4 regions of the Phyllobacterium sp. RCAM01083 genome follow, and region 3 is predicted to be linked to each of the others. Evidence: predicted binding sites of a transcription regulator. Region 3 holds the regulator's gene; each other region holds the start of a gene.
The links. The regulator LexA, encoded in region 3, represses DNA repair genes until DNA is damaged. The targets are predictions, from matches to a motif close to TGTTCNNNNTGTGTTCNG.
Positions count from the first base shown of each region.

Region 1: the regulator LexA is predicted to act here: its motif matches at 2,138-2,155, upstream of ACZ25R_RS22830 (helicase-related protein).
Region 2: the regulator LexA is predicted to act here: its motif matches at 1,549-1,566, upstream of ACZ25R_RS19155 (DNA recombination protein RmuC).
Region 4: the regulator LexA is predicted to act here: its motif matches at 2,377-2,394, upstream of uvrA (excinuclease ABC subunit UvrA).

Region 1 is NZ_JBVFZN010000005.1:3,255,704-3,260,550, forward strand. It holds gene ACZ25R_RS22820 (acetyl-CoA C-acetyltransferase) at 1-772, shown strand, start outside; gene phbB (acetoacetyl-CoA reductase) at 903-1,628, shown strand; gene ACZ25R_RS22830 (helicase-related protein) at 2,312-4,847, shown strand, end outside.
Region 2 is NZ_JBVFZN010000005.1:2,512,117-2,516,963, reverse strand. It holds gene ACZ25R_RS19170 (GNAT family N-acetyltransferase) at 1-20, opposite strand, end outside; gene fmt (methionyl-tRNA formyltransferase) at 17-946, opposite strand; gene def (peptide deformylase) at 956-1,486, opposite strand; gene ACZ25R_RS19155 (DNA recombination protein RmuC) at 1,601-2,836, shown strand; gene ACZ25R_RS19150 (cation diffusion facilitator family transporter) at 2,833-3,792, opposite strand; gene ACZ25R_RS19145 (hydantoinase/oxoprolinase N-terminal domain-containing protein) at 3,937-4,847, shown strand, end outside.
Region 3 is NZ_JBVFZN010000005.1:1,304,236-1,309,082, reverse strand. It holds gene gltX (glutamate--tRNA ligase) at 1-78, opposite strand, end outside; gene ACZ25R_RS13135 (ComEC/Rec2 family competence protein) at 311-2,632, shown strand; gene lexA (transcriptional repressor LexA) at 2,626-3,345, opposite strand; gene ACZ25R_RS13125 (GNAT family N-acetyltransferase) at 3,534-4,376, shown strand; gene ACZ25R_RS13120 (substrate-binding domain-containing protein) at 4,381-4,847, opposite strand, start outside.
Region 4 is NZ_JBVFZN010000005.1:1,114,385-1,119,231, reverse strand. It holds gene ACZ25R_RS12145 (AraC family transcriptional regulator) at 1-664, opposite strand, end outside; gene ACZ25R_RS12140 (DUF2000 family protein) at 684-1,091, shown strand; gene ACZ25R_RS12135 (YqaA family protein) at 1,100-1,537, opposite strand; gene ACZ25R_RS12130 (single-stranded DNA-binding protein) at 1,569-2,096, opposite strand; gene uvrA (excinuclease ABC subunit UvrA) at 2,532-4,847, shown strand, end outside.

The DNA.
Region 1 (4,847 bases), 2.0 Mb from region 3:
GATGATCGATACGATGATCAAGGATGGCCTGACCGACGCTTTCCATGGCTACCACATGGGCAATACCGCCGAGAACATCGCCCGCAAGTGGCAGTTCACCCGCGAAGATCAGGACAAGTTCGCCCTTGGCTCCCAGAACAAGGCGGAAGCCGCGCAGAAGGCGGGCAAGTTCAAGGATGAAATCGTGCCGTTCACGGTCAAGACCCGCAAGGGCGACGTGATCGTTGCGGATGACGAGTATATCCGTCACGGCGCGACACTCGACTCCCTTGCCAAGCTGAAGCCCGCTTTCGACAAGGAAGGCACCGTTACCGCAGGCAATGCCTCCGGCCTCAATGATGGCGCGGCTGCCGTGGTGCTCATGAGCGAGGACGAGGCCAAGCGCCGCAACGTCAAGCCGCTGGCCCGTATCGTTTCCTGGGCAACGGCCGGTGTCGACCCCGCCATCATGGGCACAGGTCCAATCCCCGCGTCACGCAAGGCCCTGGAGCGGGCCGGATGGAAGGTGGAGGACCTCGATCTGGTCGAAGCCAACGAAGCCTTCGCGGCGCAGGCGCTTTCCGTCAACAAGGATCTCGGGCTCAATCCCGACATCGTCAATGTCAATGGCGGTGCCATTGCCATCGGTCATCCCATCGGCGCTTCCGGTGCCCGGGTGCTCAACACGCTGCTTTATGAATTGAAGCGCCGCAACGGCACAAAGGGCCTTGCCACGCTGTGCATTGGCGGCGGCATGGGCATTGCCCTGTGCGTTGAGCGCGTCAAGGACTGATCTGCAAGAATGAACACGGGTTCGGCCTTTGCCGAACCCGTGTTCCGGCAGCACTAAATTTCCAGGCTGCTGCCACGTCTCTTTTTCAACAACACTAACTTTGATCCAACATGAATTAGGGAGGGGAAATATGACCAAAACGGCAATCGTTACGGGCGGAACACGTGGTATCGGCGCAGCCATATCCGTGGCCCTGAAAGCGGCAGGGTACAAGGTCGCGGCAAATTACGCCGGCAATGACGACGCGGCGAAGAAATTCACGGAAAAGACCGGTATTGCCACCTACAAGTGGGATGTTTCCAACTATGAAGAGTGCGCTGCCGGTATTGCCAGGATCGAGGCCGATCACGGCCCCGTCGCCGTGCTGGTCAACAATGCGGGCATCACCCGTGATGCCATGTTCCACAAGATGACCCCAGGCCAATGGGGCGAAGTGATCAACACCAATCTGACCGGCCTGTTCAACATGACCCATCCGGTATGGACCGGCATGCGTGACCGCAAATTCGGCCGCGTGATTAATATTTCCTCGATCAACGGACAAAAGGGCCAGGCCGGGCAAGCCAATTATTCCGCGGCCAAGGCCGGGGATATCGGCTTTACCAAGGCGCTGGCGCAGGAGGGCGCGCGCGCCGGCATTACGGTCAATGCCATCTGTCCCGGTTATATCGGCACGGAAATGGTGCGGGCCATCGACGAGAAGGTGCTCAACGAGCGCATCATTCCGCAAATCCCGGTCGGACGTCTGGGCGAACCGGAAGAAATCGCGCGGTGCGTGGTGTTCCTCGCCTCTGATGATGCCGGCTTCATCACCGGCTCGACGCTGACAGCCAATGGCGGGCAGTATTTCAGCTGATCGGAAGCAAATCAAAAGACGCCGCGGGCTGGAAACGGTCGGCGGCGTTTTCGTTTTGTGCGGCGGCGATTGCCGATATTCGCGGCCAAAGGTTAACGGCGTTTCCTGAATCTTGTCCTATTTCCTTCCCGTGCGTTTGGGGATTGGTGCGACTCCCGCGCTTTCAGCACAAGATGTAGCCGTGAACAAAACGGGAAAAGAGACAAAGCGCTGATTCGTCGCTGATTCGTTCTTCCTTTGATCGGAGTGTTAATGAAACGGGGCGCCCGGGCCTTGGAATCCTTAACTAACTATAAGGAAATATTGCGATTTTCTTAACAGGACAAAAAATCGGTTGACGGCGGACTGCCCGCTTTTGCGCGGAAAAGCCAAAGGTTAACGGTGCTGAGCCGATTCGTTGAAATCCTGTTCCCACTGATTCAGCATCTTGTGCGACTCGCACCCGGGAAAGCTAGATGTTGCCGTGAACAAAGCAGGAATCTGATCCTATAGCTGATTCGTCGCTGATTCGTTCTGCTCGCGTTCTGTTTCTTAATGGAACACTCCGTGAATCGGTTCGCAATTGTTTATCTTGAGGTCGCCGCATACTTTCTGTCTGATGCCGATAATGCTATCGGATAGTGCATGCCCGGCATGCCTTGCTGGTTCTGGTAAGGCCGTCGTGCCGGTGTTGGATATTTTTGATGAACCTTATGCCTACTCCCGAACTTCCCTTGATCCTGAGCGGTCGTGACGTCACCGCCGTTCTGGGGCCGACGAACACGGGGAAGACTCACCTCGCCATTGAGCGGATGCTGGCGCACCAGACGGGCATGATCGGCCTGCCGCTGCGCTTGCTGGCGCGCGAAGTCTACAACCGTGTTGCCGAACGGGTGGGGCTTGCCAATGTCGCGCTGATCACCGGTGAGGAAAAGATCATGCCGCCCGGCGCGCGCTATGCGGTGTGCACCGTCGAAGCGATGCCGCGCCAGACGGATATGGATTTCGTTGCCATCGACGAGGTCCAGCTTGCCAACGATCTGGAGCGCGGCCACATCTTTACCGACCGCATCCTGCATCTGCGGGGCCGTCAGGAAACCTTGCTGCTTGGTGCGGCCACCATGCGCGGCATACTGGAAAAGCTGCTGCGCGGCATCTCCGTCGTCACGCGTCCGCGCCTGTCGAATCTGACCTATGCCGGCTCGAAGAAGATCACGCGCCTGCCGCCGCGCACCGCCATCGTGGCCTTTGCCGCGGACGAGGTCTATTCCATCGCCGAACTGATCCGCCGCCAGAATGGCGGCGCCGCCGTGGTCATGGGGGCCTTGAGCCCGCGCACCCGCAATGCACAGGTGGATCTCTATCAGTCGGGCGATGTGGATTATCTGGTCGCCACCGATGCCATCGGCATGGGGCTCAACCTCGATGTCGATCACGTGGCTTTTGCGCAGGACCGCAAGTTTGACGGCTATCAGTTCCGCGATCTGTCGCCGGGCGAAATCGGCCAGATCGCCGGGCGCGCCGGGCGGCACCTGCGCGATGGCACGTTTGGCGTTACAGGGCAGGTTTCCGGTTTTTCAGAAGAACTGGTGCAGCGCGTGGAATCGCATGCCTTCGATTCCGTCAAGATTTTGCAATGGCGCACCGCCCGGTTTGATTTCTCAAGCCTCGAGGCACTGAGACGGTCGATCGACACGCCCGCACCGGTGGAAGGATTGACCCGGGCACTGCCTGCGGTGGATCAGCAGGCGCTTGAATATCTGTCGAAAGACCCGGATATCGCGCCGCTGGCCAACACGCCGGAACGGGTGGCCCTCCTGTGGGATGCCTGTGCGTTGCCGGACTACCGCAAAATTGCGCCGGCGCAGCATGCGGATATTATTGCATCGATCTATACAGATCTCGTCGAACATGGTCATGTTAACGAAACATACATGGGCGAACAGGTGCACCGGGCTGATACGACCGACGGCGATATCGATGCTTTGTCGCGGCGGATTGCCCAGATCAGAACTTGGACTTTTGTGTCGCATCGGCCGGGATGGCTGGCAGATCAGGCACATTGGCAAGAAAAGACGCGTGAAATTGAGGACAGATTATCAGATGCACTGCATGAACGGTTGACGAAACGCTTCGTAGACCGCAGGACAAGCGTGCTTATGAGGCGCCTGAGAGAGAATACAATGCTAGAAGCCGAAATTAGCCCTGCCGGGGACGTTGTTGTCGAAGGGCACCATGTTGGACGTTTGGATGGATTCCGTTTCACCACGGACAGCCAGATCGATGGAACCGATGCAAAAGCCGTGAAGGCCGCTGCACAAAAAGCCTTGGCGACAGAGTTCGACAATCGCGCCGAGCGCTTTGCCGCTTCCGCGAACGGCGACTTTGCCCTGGGATCGGACGGGACGCTGCGCTGGATTGGCGCTCCGGTCGCCTCGGTCGTCTCGGGCGAGCAGCCATTGAAGCCCCGCGCGGTGTTGCTGGCCGACGAGCAACTGACGGGACCGGCACGCGACAAGGTCGCTGCGCGGGTTGACCGTTTCCTCGCCCATCATGTGGATACGGTGCTCAAGCCGCTGGTTGATCTTGCCAACGCGGATGCGCTGGTTGGGATCACGCGGGGACTGGCGTTCCAGCTCGTCGAAAATTTTGGCGTGCTGCAGCGCCGCGACGTGGCTGAAGATGTCCGCGGCCTCGATCAGGATTCGCGCGCGGCCCTGCGCCGTCTGGGCGTGCGCTTCGGCGCCTACCACGTCTTCCTGCCTGCATTGCTGAAACCAGCGCCTGCAGGTCTGCTGACGCTGCTGTGGGCACTCAAGGAAGATGCCAAGGATCGTCCCGGCTATGGCGATGTGGTGCAGGTGCTGTCCGCAGGCCGCACGTCGGTTGTCACCGATCCCGCCTTCGATCCGGCCTTCTATCGCCTTGCTGGCTACCGGCTGCTCGGACGCCGCGCTGTGCGCATCGATATTCTCGAGCGTCTGGCTGATCTTATCCGTCCGGCACTGGCATGGAAGCCGGGAAGCGGAACACGGCCCGACGGTGCTTATGACGGCACGCGTTTCGTCGTCACCCCGGCCATGATGTCCATTCTCGGCGCAACAGCCGACGATATGGAAGAAATCCTGAAAAATCTCGGCTACCGCTCGGAAGCAACCGATGCAGCCGTTGTGTCGGCCAAGGTTGCCGAACTCGATGCGGTTGCCCAGGCGCCTGCCCCGCAGGAAACGGCTGTCGTTG
Region 2 (4,847 bases), 1.2 Mb from region 3:
CGAATGGTGATGCTGCTCATGGCAGCTTCGCCCCTTGCGCAATCTTGGCGCCGCGCTGGAATTCCTGCCCGTCCATCGCCTTGCCGCCCGCCCGCTGCAGCGCGCGCAGACGCACCGCACCTTCTCCGCAGGCGACGCGCAGATCGTCATCGAGCACCGTGCCCGGCACGCCGGCGCCGGTCGCAAGCAGCGAGCGCAGCAACTTGACGCGTTCAAGGCCGTCACCGATCTCCATCTCGCACCAGGCGCCCGGAAACGGTGCCAGACCGCGAATACGGTTATGGATGTCAATGGCCGGCAGGGTCCAGTCGATACGGGTTTCAACCTTGGTGATCTTCGACGCGTAGGTGACGCCGTCTTCCGATTGCGGTGTCAGGGTGAGGCTGTCCCGTTCCAGCGCGGCCATGGCGCGCACCATCAGGTCGGCGCCGATCATGCTGAGCTGGTCGTGCAGCTCGCCCGCGGTCGTGTCGGGCGTGATCTTGACCTTTTCGGCCATGGCGACCGGGCCGGTATCCAGCCCCTCATCCATTTTCATGATCATCATGCCGGTTTCGCTGTCACCCGCCATGATGGCCCGCTGGATCGGTGCGGCGCCGCGCCAGCGCGGAAGAAGCGAGGCATGGCCGTTGTAGCAGCCAAGGCGCGTGCCTTCGAGAATGGCGGTGGGCAAGATCAGGCCATAGGCCACCACGATGGCAACATCCGCATTGAGATCGCGGAACGCCTGCTGTTCCTCGGGGCTGCGAAGGCTTTTGGGCGTGCGCACTTCAATGCCGAATTCTTCGGCATTGCGATGAACGGGCGAGGGGGTCAGTTCCAGTCCGCGCCGGCCTGCCGGACGCGGCGGCTGACTGTAGACGGCGACGATCTCATGGCCCTGGCCAATGAGCGCGTTGAGAACCGGCACGGAGAATTCCGGGGTTCCCATGAAGACGATACGCAGGCTCATGGCTTACACCGCCAGCCGGCTCGGAACGCGATCCTTGGCAAGCTTCTTGAATTTCTTCATCACCATTTCACGCTTGAGGCGCGAGATGTAATCGATGAACAGAACGCCGTTGAGGTGGTCGATCTCGTGCTGAAGGCAGGTTGCCAGCAAACCGTCAGCCTCGATCTCGTGCTTCTTGCCTTCGATATCGAAATAGGCAACGCGCACTTTTGCCGGACGTTCCACTTCCGCATAATAGTCCGGAATGGAGAGGCAGCCTTCTTCATAGACGTTGCGTTCGGTGCTGGAAGACAAAATCTCGGGGTTGATGAAAACCTGGGGTGCCTTCGGTTCGTCTTCCTTGGCAAGGTCGATCACCAGCATGCGCAGCGGTTCCGCCACCTGAATGGCGGCGAGGCCGATCCCCGGCGCGTCATACATGGTGTCGAGCATGTCGTTGGAGAATTTGCGCAAATCGGCGTCAAAGCGCTCCACGGGTTTGGAAACCTGGCGCAACAGCGGATCGGGAAGAATGACAAGCGGTTTGATAGACATGAGCATCACCTAATATCTCGGCTTTCAACCGTCAATCCCGGCATAAATGGCATTTGTGAAAATGTTCTCGTTTTGATCTCACATTTGCCATCCGAATCGGTTAGTCTGCTTCCCATGGAAACATCACATTCACTCGACCAGCCATTGTTTCAGCTCGGTGCCACGTCGATATCGGTCGGTAGCGCGTTGGTAATGGCGGCTGTCATCGTTGCACTTGCCATTGTCCTGTGCGGGATTGCTCTCTGGCGTTCGGCACGGGTACGGCTGATCGCGGAATTCCAGGCGGAAGACCGTGCGCGTGATGCGGAAGTGCGGATGGCCGAAATACTGAAGAGCCAGTCAGAGATGCAAGGCCGCATGCAGACCATGGCGGAACTTTTCGGTTCGCGCCAGGCGGAGCTCAATCAGTCGATCCGCGAACGCCTCGACGGCATGACCAGCCGTATCGGCCAGACCATGACGGAACAGACGCAGTCGACCCATGAAAACCTGGCCAAATTGCAGGAGCGGCTGGCGGTCATCGATACCGCGCAGAACAATATCCAGTCGCTGGCAGGACAGGTTGTCCAGCTGCAGGCGATTCTCGCCAACAAACAGACGCGCGGCGCTTTCGGTCAGGCGCGCATGGAAACCATTATTGCCGATGGCTTGCCGCAAGGGGCCTATGAGTTCCAGGCTACGCTTTCCAATGGAAGCCGCCCGGATTGTATCGTCCGCATGCCGAATGGCGCCCCCAATCTGGTCATCGACGCCAAATTTCCGCTTGAAGCATGGAACGCCATCCGCGAGTCCGAGACACCGGATACGAAGAAACTGGCGCTTGCCCAGTTCCGCCGGGATATCGAAATCCATATTCGCGATGTTTCAGAGAAATACCTGATCAATGGCGAAACCCAGGATACGGCATTTCTCTTTGTCCCCTCGGAATCCATTTTTGCCGAAATTCACGAGAATTTCGAAGGCATTGTGCAGAAAGCCCATCGTTCGCGCATCGTCATCGTTTCGCCATCCCTTTTGATGCTGTCCATTCAGGTCATTCAGGCGGTGCTCAAGGATGTGCGCATGCGCGAACAGGCACATCTCATCCAGGGTGAGGTGATCCGCCTGATGGAAGATGTCGGGCGCCTGGACGACCGGGTCCGGCGGCTGCAGACGCATTTCGGTCAGGCGAGCAAGGATATTGACGATATTCTCGTCTCGTCCAGCAAGGTGACGAAGCGCGGCCAGAAGATCGAGGCGCTGGAGTTTGTCGATCCGGCCGCCGGTGAACCCGCGAAGGGGCCGGATGCCAACCGCTCGGCAGCATCGGCAACGGGCCAGTTGCGCCTGCGCGTGGTGGATGAAGATTAGCCCTCAACGATTTTTTGCCGCCGCGTCTTCCAGGTACTTGCAGTCTGCGGTTTGACGAAGACGGACACGATGTCCGGGTTGGCCTGACGGATCGCTGTTTCGATACGCTCGACGCAGGCTTCGATGTCGGGTGCGGTAAGATGATCCTCAAATTCAATGCTGAGCCCGGCAACGATCTGCTTGGGTCCCATATGGACGGTCAGCGCCCCATTTGCCTGCTGAATGGCTGGGTCCTTGCCGGCGATGTCAAGAATTTGCTGTTCCGCTTCCGGCAGCGCGGACTCGCCGATCAGTAGGCCCTTGCTTTCCCGGGCGAGGAAAATTGCGGTTGCACCGAGGATGATGGCAATGCCGATGGAGGCAACCCCGTCGAATTCGGGCATGTCGAAGAATTGCGCCGCTGAAATGCCGGCAAACGCTACGATGAGTCCCAGCAGGGCCGCCGTATCCTCAAAGAGGACGGTAAAGACACTCGGGTCCTTGCTCTGCTGCACGGCTTCGAGATAGCCAAGCTTGCCCTTCATGGTTCGGAATTCTTTCAGCGCGACTGTCCATGAGATGCCCTCGAACAGCAGCGCAAAGCCAAGCACGACATAATTGACAGTGGGATTGGCGATGGGCTCCGGCTCGAGAATATGGGTGAGGCCTTCATAGAACGAGACACCGGCACCCACGGCAAACACCAGCAGCGCAACAATGAAACTCCAGAAGTAAAGCTCGCGTCCATGGCCAAACGGATGCGCCTTGTCAGCTGGCTTGGCGGCCCGCCGCAGACCGTAGAGAAGCAGGCCGCCATTTCCCGTATCCACCAGCGAATGAACGCCTTCCGACAGCATGGCGGAACTGCCGGTGAAGAAGGCGGCAATGAACTTGGTAGCCGCGATCAGAAGATTGCCGAGGATGGCGGCATAGATAACCTTCTTCGATCCCGCATGACTGCCAGATTGTGATGCCATTAAAGCCCCCTTTACCCACGCGTCAACGTAGCAGGAGTTGAATGGTTCCGGCAGTGTTGTGTCGTTGCGGCGGCAAATGGTCGGAATGACGCTAGTCGTTGGTGCCGTCATGGGATAACCCTGCCACAAACGGCGCAGGGCATCATGGCTGATTCACAGGTAGAGAACGCAATTTTCCTCGGTATTGATACGGGCGGCACCTATACGGATGCGGTCCTCTGGTCGGAAGCGCGCGGCGTTATCGCCAAGGCCAAGGCTTTGACGACACGCCACGATCTGAGTGTCGGCATCTCCGGCGCGGTCGAGCGCATTGTCGAGGAGGCTTCGGTTGATCCCGGGCATATACGCCTTGTGTCCATGTCGACGACCCTGGCCACCAATGCCCTTGTCGAAGGACAGGGCGGGCGGATCGCGCTTGTCATGGTCGGGTTCTCGCCGGCCGACCTGGAGAAGGCGGACCTCGGGTCTGCCCTTGGCTCCGATCCCGTCGTCTTCCTGCCCGGCGGGCACGATGTCTACGGCCGCCCGCAACCTTTCGACGTCTCGGCGCTGCAGGAGGCCTTGCCGCGCCTCAAGGAGGAGGTGACGGGTTTTGCAGTCTGCGCCTATTTTGCGGTGCGCAACCCCGAGCATGAAATTGCCATTCGTGATCTTGTGCGCGCTGAGACGGGTCTGCCTGTTACCTGCAGTCACGAACTTTCGGCCAAGCTGAACGGCCCGCGCCGGGCCCTGACAACGGTCCTCAATGCGCGGCTCATCGCCATGATTGACCGTCTGGTGGCGGCAACGGAAGGTTTCCTCGACCGGCGCGGCATTCACGCGCCGCTCATGGTGGTGCGCGGCGATGGCGCACTGGTCTCGGCGGCTTTTGCACGGCACCGCCCGATCGAAACGATCCTGTCGGGACCGGCTGCCAGCCTTGTCGGCGCACGCCACATGACGGGACTCGACAACGCCATCGTGTCCGATATTGGCGGGACGACCACGGACGTTGCCGTTCTCGACAATGGCCGTCCCCGGCTCGATCCCAATGGCGCCACCGTTGGCGGTTTCCG
Region 3 (4,847 bases):
CAGGGCCGTGCGGGCACCGCCAATATGGAGGTATCCGGTCGGGGAGGGTGCAAAACGGGTAACAACAGGTGACGACATAAGGACTCCAACAGACGTCTCGGCCATTAGCCTAACATCCAATCGATTTGATCTGGCGTTGATGTAGCATAGGAGCGCTGTCGTGCAAGGGCATTGGCAGAATTGGAGGCAAATGCAGGGGCCCGGCACCAGTACACAAACGAGTGAACGGCAGTTTTTTGATCGTCCGGCGGACGATGAGCCGGGTCTTGCGACCCAAATATCCCAGAATGTTGCCGTCACCCGGCGAGGCGTGAGTCTGTCCATAGCGCTGCGCCGGCGCATGGGGTTGGGGCAGGATTTGCTCCCGGCCGTTTCCCGGGCATGCGGGCAGGATTATGATCGCGGCAGTCTTTTTCTGTTCGTTCCGGTTTTTGCCGGCAGCGGCGCCATTGTCTATTTCGGCTTGCCCGTGGAACCGCGGCTGAGCGCCATCCTTTTCGGATTGACCGCGCTTGCCGGGTTCAAACTCCTGGCACGCGAGCGGTATCTGACCGGGATGTGCCTTTCCGCCGCCGTGCTGGTTGTGACGGGCATGCTCTGCGCCAAACTGGAAACGCTGCGGCTGGATACACCGATGCTTGGCTCCGCCGTGACCACGCGGTTGACCGGCCGCATCGTCGCGATCAACCGCGCCGACCGGGGCGGCTGGCGCGTGACGGTGGATGTCGTGGCGACAGAGCGCCCGCAGCTGCGCTATGCCCCGGCAAGGCTGGCTGTATCGGCCAGAGCCTTGCCACCCGAAGCTGCCATAGGCAGCGGGTTGCGCGGTCTGGTGCATCTGCGCCCGCCATCCGGTCCCGTGCGATCCGGCAATTATGACTTTGCCTTCCACAATTATTACAGGGGCATCGGCGGCAGCGGCTTTTTTCTTGGCAGGCCGGAAGCAGCCTCTCTGCCGGAACCGGCTGATTTGACAACCAGAACGCTGTTTGCCGTCGCCGCGATGCGCCAGGCGCTCACCGATCGTATCCTCGGTCATATACCGGGAGAAGCCGGTGCCATCGCCGCATCGCTGATCACCGGCCAGCGCGATGGCATCAGCGAGGCCACCAACAACGCCATGCGGCTGAGCGGCCTGTCGCATATCCTCTCCATTTCGGGATTGCACATGGCGCTCGTGGCCGGGATCGTCATCGGCTCGCTGCGCGCATGCATGGCCTTCTTTCCGGACTTTGCCGCGCGCTATCCCATCAAGAAATTTTCGGCATGCGCGGCGCTGCTGGCGTCGGCATTCTATCTGCTGCTTTCGGGGATCGACGTGGCGGCCCAGCGCAGCTTTGTCATGCTGGCAGTCATGCTTGTCGCCATGACCGTGGACCGGGCGGCGCTGTCGCTGCGCAATGTTGCCCTGGCCGCCTTGGTAACCATTGCCATCGCGCCGCACGAGGTGATGGGGCCAAGCTTCCAGATGTCTTACTCGGCCACTGCCGCACTGATTGCCCTTTACGGCTGGTGGTCGCCGCGCAAGGCCGGCCGGAATGGCAAGCGTCCGCGCCGCAGCAATCTGTTGGCGCAGCTGCCCGGCAAGATCGGCGATCACATCGTTGACGTCGCGCTGACATCCCTGGTCGCCGGTTCGGCCAGTGCGATCTTTGCCGCCTATCATTTCAACAATACGGCACCGCTCGGGCTGATCGGCAACGCATTTGCCTTGCCGGTGGTCTCGGTTCTGGTCATGCCCTTCGCCGTACTGGCGCTGTTGCTGATGCCGTTCGATCTGGATTTCCTGCCGTTCGCCGTCATGGAACGCGGCATCGAGCTGGTGGTGTTCATCGCCCATCACGTTGCCGCACTCTCGCCCTCGGGCAATCTCGGTCCGATGCCGCAGCCGAGCCTGATCCTGATGAGCGCGGCACTTGTGATCCTGCTTCTCACGACGTCGTGGTTGCGTCTGTGCAGCCTGCCGCTGTTTGCTGCGGCCATCCTGATCATGGCACGCACAGCGCCGCCGGATATCGTCCTGTCCGAGGATGGCCGGCTGGCCGGTGTGCGCAATGGCATGGCATTGATGATCAATCGCCCGCAGGGCGGCGCCTTCACGTTGAACAACTGGCGGCAGGGTTTTGGGCTGGAACAGATCGTCAAACCGGCGCGGATCGGCAAAGAGGCAGCGGAGGGTGTCTTCGAATGCGCCGGAAAGCTCTGTCTGGCGCGCGAACCGGGCGGTCTCATCATTGCCTATACGGACGATCCCGCACAAAGGAACGCCGCCTGCAATGAGGGGAATATTGTCGTGCTGGGCTTTGCCGGTGTGGACACCGGTTGCCCCGTTCCGGGCCCGATGGTGATCACGCGCCGTGATCTCGCCTTGAACGGTGCTGCGGAAATCCGGTTCGGTTCCGGCGGGCAAGGGCAGGGTGACGTGACGGATGCATCGAAAGCCGGAGAAGCGCTGGAGCAAAGAGTGCAGTCAGCCCGCCTGACCTGGGCGATCGGTCCGCCCGACCGACCCTGGAACACGTACCGCATCCACTCCAATGCGGCGCGCAACCGGCCGGAGCGTTCACACAAGGCCCACGCGACCGAAGGCGTCCCGGACAATGCTGAACGGGACGCGGCGGCCGGTCAATAACGCCGGATCAGGCCGACGAGCTTGCCCTGCACCCGCACGCGGTCCGGTCCGAAAATCCGCGTTTCATAGGCGGGATTGGCGGCTTCCAGGGCAATCGAGGCACCCTTGCGGCGAAACCGCTTGAGGGTGGCCTCTTCATCATCGACCAGTGCCACGATGATTTCGCCGGGGCTTGCGGTGTCGCCACGCTTGATGACAACGGTATCGCCGTCGAAAATGCCCGCTTCGATCATCGAGTCGCCCTTGACCTCAAGCGCATAATGTTCGCCGCTGCCGATCATGTCTGGCGGAAGGCTCAGCATGTGGGTCTGGTTCTGGATCGCGGAAATCGGCACACCGGCGGCAATCCGGCCCATGACCGGAATGCTGACATTGGCAGGCATGTCCATGTCATTGGAGGCGCGCGGCTGCGGCTTCGGCGGCGCAACATTGCGTCCGAGACTGCCCTCAATGACACTCGGCTCGAACTTTCTCTGGCTGTTGAGGCCGGGTGCGATGGAGTCGGGCAGGCGCAGGACTTCCAGCGCGCGTGCCCTGTTCGCAAGCCGGCGAATGAAGCCGCGCTCTTCCAGCGCAGTGATCAGCCGGTGAATGCCGGATTTGGAGGCCAGATCCAGCGCATCCTTCATTTCGTCGAAGGATGGCGGAATGCCCGTCTCCTTCAGACGCTCATGAATGAAGAGAAGAAGTTCATGTTGTTTACGCGTGAGCATTGGCGATCCTTTAGCAGGGAATCGGAAAAACAAAACCAGAACAAACACTATCTGTTCCAGCATTGTTCTACAAGTGCTTAATATTCCGTTGCGGCAATGCTGGAAGCTTGGTTACGAAGCATGTGCGGGCAGAAATGCGCCCGTTCAGGGTACTGTTCCGTCGGTTTCCAGTTGGATATCACAATATCATGACAGCTTTCATCCGAATCGCCGAGCGCCGGGACCTTGGCGCGATCATTGACTGGGCAGCCGCTGAGGGCTGGAACCCCGGTTTGGACGATGCGGACGCATTCTGGGCCGCGGACCCCAAGGGCTATCACGTGCTTGAGGTGAATGGTGAACTGACGGCAGCGGTCTCGCTGGTCCGCTATGCGCGAGACTACGGCTTTCTCGGTTTCTACATGGTGCGTCCGCAATCGCGCGGTCTGGGTTTCGGCTGGTCGCTCTGGCAGGACGTGCTGAGCGGATTTGCCGGACAGACCGTCGGCCTTGATGGTGTCGTTGCCCAGCAGGAAAACTATCGGAAGTCGGGATTTGTCTATGCCCATGCGAATTACCGCTATGGCGGCGCACCCGGTTGCAAGGCACCCGTCAGCGGCGATATCGTCGCCATCGATGCGCAATGGATTGGCGCCGTCGCCGCCTATGACCGTCAATTCAATCCCGAACCACGGGAATCGTTCATCCGTGCCTGGCTTGGCCCGTCCGGCTCCCGCCACGGCCTGGCCTGCATTGCCGACGGAAAAATCGCGGGGTATGGCGTCGTGCGCGCATGCCGCGAGGGGTACAAAATCGGTCCCTTGTTTGCCGAAACCGAAGAGATCGCCGACCGGCTGTTTCAATCGCTCGCAGCAACAGCCGGGAATGCGCAGGTCTTTCTGGATATTCCCGGGACCAATGGGGCCGCGCGGCGCCTTTGCGACCGCTATGGTCTCGCGCCGGTGTTCGAAACCGCACGCATGTATCGCGGACCGGCGCCCGAATTACCGCTCGACCGGATTTTTGGCATCACAACCTTCGAATTGGGCTAGGCACTCACCGGCGCGGGGCGACGGGCGGACCGCTCGATTGGCGCAGGATGAGTTCGACCGGCCATATCTCATGGATGTTTTCGACCGGCTCGCCGTCGAGGACACGCACCAGCAGTTCGGCGATACGCGATCCGGCGGAGCGGATCGACGACCGGGTGGTGGTCATGGCGGGGACCATGTTGCTGGCATTGAGATAGGGGAACACGTCGTCATGGGCGATCACCGAAACTTCCTTGCCGAGTTCATAGCCCCTTGAACGGATGGCGCGGAAAATGCCGAGCGCCGTCATCATCGAGCCGGCAAGAATGGCGGTCGGATGCGGCGTATAGGACAAGAGCCGCTGCGCCTCATGGAAACCGGTTTCATCGGAAAAACGCTCATGCACGATGAAGCGCGGATCAACGGCAATGCCGCGCTCCAGCAATGCTTCGCGATAACCCATTTCGCGGTGTTCGGAAAACGTGTGGCCCT
Region 4 (4,847 bases), 190 kb from region 3:
CATAACGGTCAAGGCCGCTGACGGCCTCCAACTCCCGCGAGCGCACCAGCCGCAGGGCATTGTCCGCAAGATAGTCGCGGGCCATGCCCGCCTGCCGCACTGCGGGCCTGCCCATCGGTTTCAACGGCTGCTTCGCGTGGCGCGCCAATCCCAGCGTCAGCCGCGATACGATGTCATCCACCAGCAGTTCATCCATTTCCGCATCGGGATTGCCGAACGCGGCGGATATGGCCGAGACAAGCGGCGCATCGGAAAAAACCGGCTCCCGCACGAAAGGCAGCGCGGCATGATTGCCGTCAAGCGCGTCGATTGCCAGGGCCGGTTCGAGATAGATCATCCGGTAACGCAGGCCGTCCTCGGTGCCTGCCCCGCCATCATGCACCTCGTCGGGATGCAGAACCATGATGTTGCCTGGAAGGCTTTGCCGCTTTTCCCCGCGATAGCGGAATGTCTGGACGCCGTGCAGCGTTACGCCGATGGCATAGGTATCGTGCCGGTGCGGTTCGAAGGCATCGCCGGTGAAACGCGCTTCCATGCGCTCGACACCCGGATTGGATGGCGCCGACAGGATGGCATCGTGCGCCGGACGCTCGCACAAACGTCCAAGACCGCGCAGCACTTCCTCTTTTAGATTTTCACCCGGCATCCGGCAGACTCGATCCATGAATGGAGACCTAGATTTGGTGTTTGATACGAAAATTACAATTGTCGTACGTGACGATCTTGCGACATGGCAGAAACTCAACGTCTCGTCGTTCCTGGCAAGCGGCATTGTCGCCCAGTCCCCCGGATTGATCGGCGCCCCCTATATGGATCGGGCCGGCCATCACTATCATCCCTTGCCCATCCAGCCGATGATCGTGCTCACGGCGGATCAGGCAACCCTGTCGGCCATCCACCGCCGCTCGCTCGAACGCGAGGTCAAATCCTGCCTGTATATCGAGGAGATGTTTTCAACCGGATATGATCAGGCCAATCGCGCCGTGTTTGCCCGGTTTGCACCGGATGATGCGAGGGTTGTCGGCATTGCGCTGCACGCGGAGAAGAAGATCGTCGACAAGATCACCAAGGGCGCCAGGATGCACCCGTAGCACCGGCGCTACCAGCCGGATACAAGCGCGAATACAACGAGATACCGCACAGTCTTGGCAATGGAGACCAAGAGCACAAAACTCCAGAGCGGCTCGCGCAACACCCCGGCAATCAGCGTCAGCGGATCGCCGATCACGGGTGCCCAGCTCAACAGCAGGGTCCACTTGCCATAGCGCTGGTACCAGCCCGTGGCACGGTCGAGCTGTGCCTCGCTGGCCGGGAACCATTTGCTGTGGCGGAACTGATCGATCCCGCGCCCGAGCAGCCAATTGACCACCGAGCCAAGGACATTGCCCACGCTGGCAACGGCGATCAATGCGACGGCCGGATAGGAATGCGAGAGCAGCAGTCCGGCAAGCAGCGCCTCCGACTGCATCGGCAAAATGGTTGCGGCCGCAAAAGCGGCCGCGAACAATCCGGCATACACGCTCAGATCAACAAGCATGATCAAACCGGCAATGACTTACAGAACAGGCTCAGAACGGAATCTCGTCGTCGAGATCGCGCGAGAAATTGCCACCTGCATTGCTGCCGCCGCTGGACGGCGAAGCGCTGGAACGGCCGAAATCCGAACCATAATCGCCATTGTCGGAGACCTGGCCCCGGCTCGAATTGTCGAACGAGCGGCCGCCGCCAGAACCGGCACCCTCGCCGCGTGAATCAAGCATCTGCAATTCACCGCGGAACTTCTGCAGGACGATTTCCGTCGAATAACGGTCATTGCCCGTCTGGTCCTGCCACTTGCGGGTCTGCAGCGCGCCTTCCAGATAAACCTTCATGCCCTTCTTGAGGTACTGTTCAGCCACCTTGGCCAGGTTGTCGTTGAAAATGACGACACTGTGCCATTCGGTCTTTTCCTTGCGCTCGCCGCTGTTCTTGTCGCGCCAGCTTTCCGAGGTGGCAATGCGCAGATTGACCACCGGATCGCCTGAACCGAGACGCCGGACTTCCGGATCAGCGCCAAGATTACCGACCAAAATTACCTTGTTGACACTGCCAGCCATAAAAATACTCCACAAAATTAGCTTTTCGATTTGGCGCCATCATACAGAAGCCGCTCATTGCGCGGGCAACTGTCTGGCTCTATCCACAAAATACTGCTCGCCTCGACCTCCAATGCCGCCAGCCTCCTGACAATTCAGTGGCAACTGACACTCTCCTGACAAATCTGTCAGTAGGCTTGCACGCGTACTTATCCGTTCACTGCCCTTATCCCGTATCAGTCTGGCTTGTCAGGCACGGAACTCCCGGATTTTACGCCGGTTTTACCCCGCCTGCAATATTTGTTCTTTTTTTGTTCTATCACTTGCTCTATGGATGTCAACATGGCTATGGTGATTCCAACCCAGGTACGGCCTCGCAATCTGCTGGAGACTTTCTAAATAAGGGAAAGACTCCGGCCAGCGAGCCAGTTCCTCCCCCATAACGGCGTGACAGTCATGAGCGATCAGAAATTTATATCCATTCGTGGTGCCCGCGAACACAATTTGAAGAACATCGACCTCGATCTGCCGCGCGACAAGCTGATTGTCATGACCGGCCTGTCGGGATCGGGCAAATCTTCGCTTGCCTTCGATACCATCTATGCGGAAGGCCAGCGGCGTTATGTCGAGAGCCTGTCGGCCTATGCCCGGCAGTTTCTGGAGATGATGCAGAAGCCCGATGTAGACCAGATCGATGGCCTGTCTCCGGCCATATCCATCGAGCAGAAGACGACGAGCCGCAACCCGCGCTCCACCGTCGGCACCGTCACGGAAATCTACGATTATCTGCGCCTGCTCTATGCGCGCGTCGGCATCCCCTATTCACCGGCAACCGGCCTGCCGATTGAAAGCCAGACCGTCAGCCAGATGGTGGACCGTGTTCTGGCGCAGGATGAAGGCACCCGCCTGTTCATTCTCGCCCCCATCGTGCGCGGCCGCAAAGGCGAATACCGCAAGGAACTGGCCGATCTGCAGAAGCGCGGCTTCCAGCGCGTGAAGGTCGACGGGATATTCTACGAGATCGCCGACGTTCCGGCCCTCGACAAGAAATACAAGCACGACATCGATGTGGTCGTCGACCGCGTTGTCGTCCGCCCGGATATCTCCGCACGTCTGGCGGACAGCCTTGAAACCGCGCTCAAGCTTGCCGATGGCATTGCCCTGGCGGAGTTCGCCGACAAGCCACTGCCCGCCGACGAGACATCCGGGGAATCCGCCAACAAATCCAAGAACGAAACGCATGTGCGTTTGATGTTCTCGGAAAAGTTTGCCTGCCCGGTTTCCGGCTTCACCATTGCCGAAATCGAACCGCGCCTGTTCTCGTTCAACAATCCGTTCGGCGCCTGTCCGACCTGCGATGGTCTCGGCACCCAGAAGGCCATCGATCCCAACCTTATCGTGCCCGATGAAAGCCTGACACTGAAGAATGGCGCCATTGCCCCGTGGTCGAAGTCGAGCTCGCCCTACTACAACCAGACATTGGACGCCCTGGGCAGCAGCTACGGCTTCAAGCTGGGCGATCGCTGGCGCGACATCAATGAAGACGCGCAAAAGGCCATTCTCTACGGCACCGGCAGCCGCGAGGTGCATTTTTCCTATGATGACGGCTTGCGCTCCTACAAGACGACGAAACCGTTCGAAGGCGTCATTCCCAATCTGGAGCGCCGCTGGAAGGAAACGGATTCGGCCTGGTCGCGCGAGGAAATCGAGCGCTTCATGTCCGGCACGCCCTGCCCGGCCTGCGGCGGCTATCGCCTGAAGCCGGAAGCACTGGCCGTGAAGATCGGCGGCCTGCATATCGGCCAGATCACGGAAAAGTCGATCCGCCATGCGGATGCCTGGTTCAGTGACATCGACAAGAGCTTTAACGACAAACAGACGGAAATCGCGGCACGCATCCTCAAGGAAATCCGCGAGCGCCTGCGCTTTCTGAACGATGTTGGCCTGGATTATCTCGCTCTGTCGCGCAACTCCGGCACGCTATCGGGCGGCGAGAGCCAGCGCATCCGGCTGGCGTCGCAGATCGGCTCCGGGTTGACCGGCGTGCTCTACGTTCTGGATGAGCCGTCCATCGGCCTGCATCAGCGCGACAACGAGCAGCTTCTGAAGACGTTGCGGCACCTGCGCGATCTCGGCAACACCGTGATCGTGGTCGAACACGACGAGGACGCGATCCTCACCGCCGACTATGTCGTCGATATCGGACCGGCTGCCGGCATCCATGGCGGTGAAATCATCGCTTCCGGGACGCCAGCCGATATCATGGCAAGCCCGAAGTCGCTGACCGGCAAATATCTGTCCGGCGCCATCGAGGTGGCCGTGCCGTCCGAACGGCGCAAGCTGAACAAGAAGCGCATCAAGATTGTCGGCGCGCGCGGCAACAACCTGAAGAACGTGTCGGCGGAAATTCCTCTTGGCACCTTTACGGCCGTGACCGGTGTTTCCGGCGGCGGCAAATCCACCTTCCTGATCGAAACCCTGTTCAAGTCGGCGTCGCGCCGCATCATGGGGTCGCGCGAGCAACCGGCAGACCACGACCGGATCGACGGCCTGGAATTCCTCGACAAGGTCATCGATATCGACCAGTCGCCAATCGGCCGCACGCCGCGTTCCAACCCGGCCACCTATACCGGCGCCTTCACCCCGATCCGCGACTGGTTTGCCGGTCTGCCGGAGGCCAAGGCGCGCGGCTATCAGCCGGGCCGGTTCTCGTTCAACGTCAAGGGCGGCCGCTGCGAAGCCTGCCAGGGCGACGGCGTGATCAAGATCGAG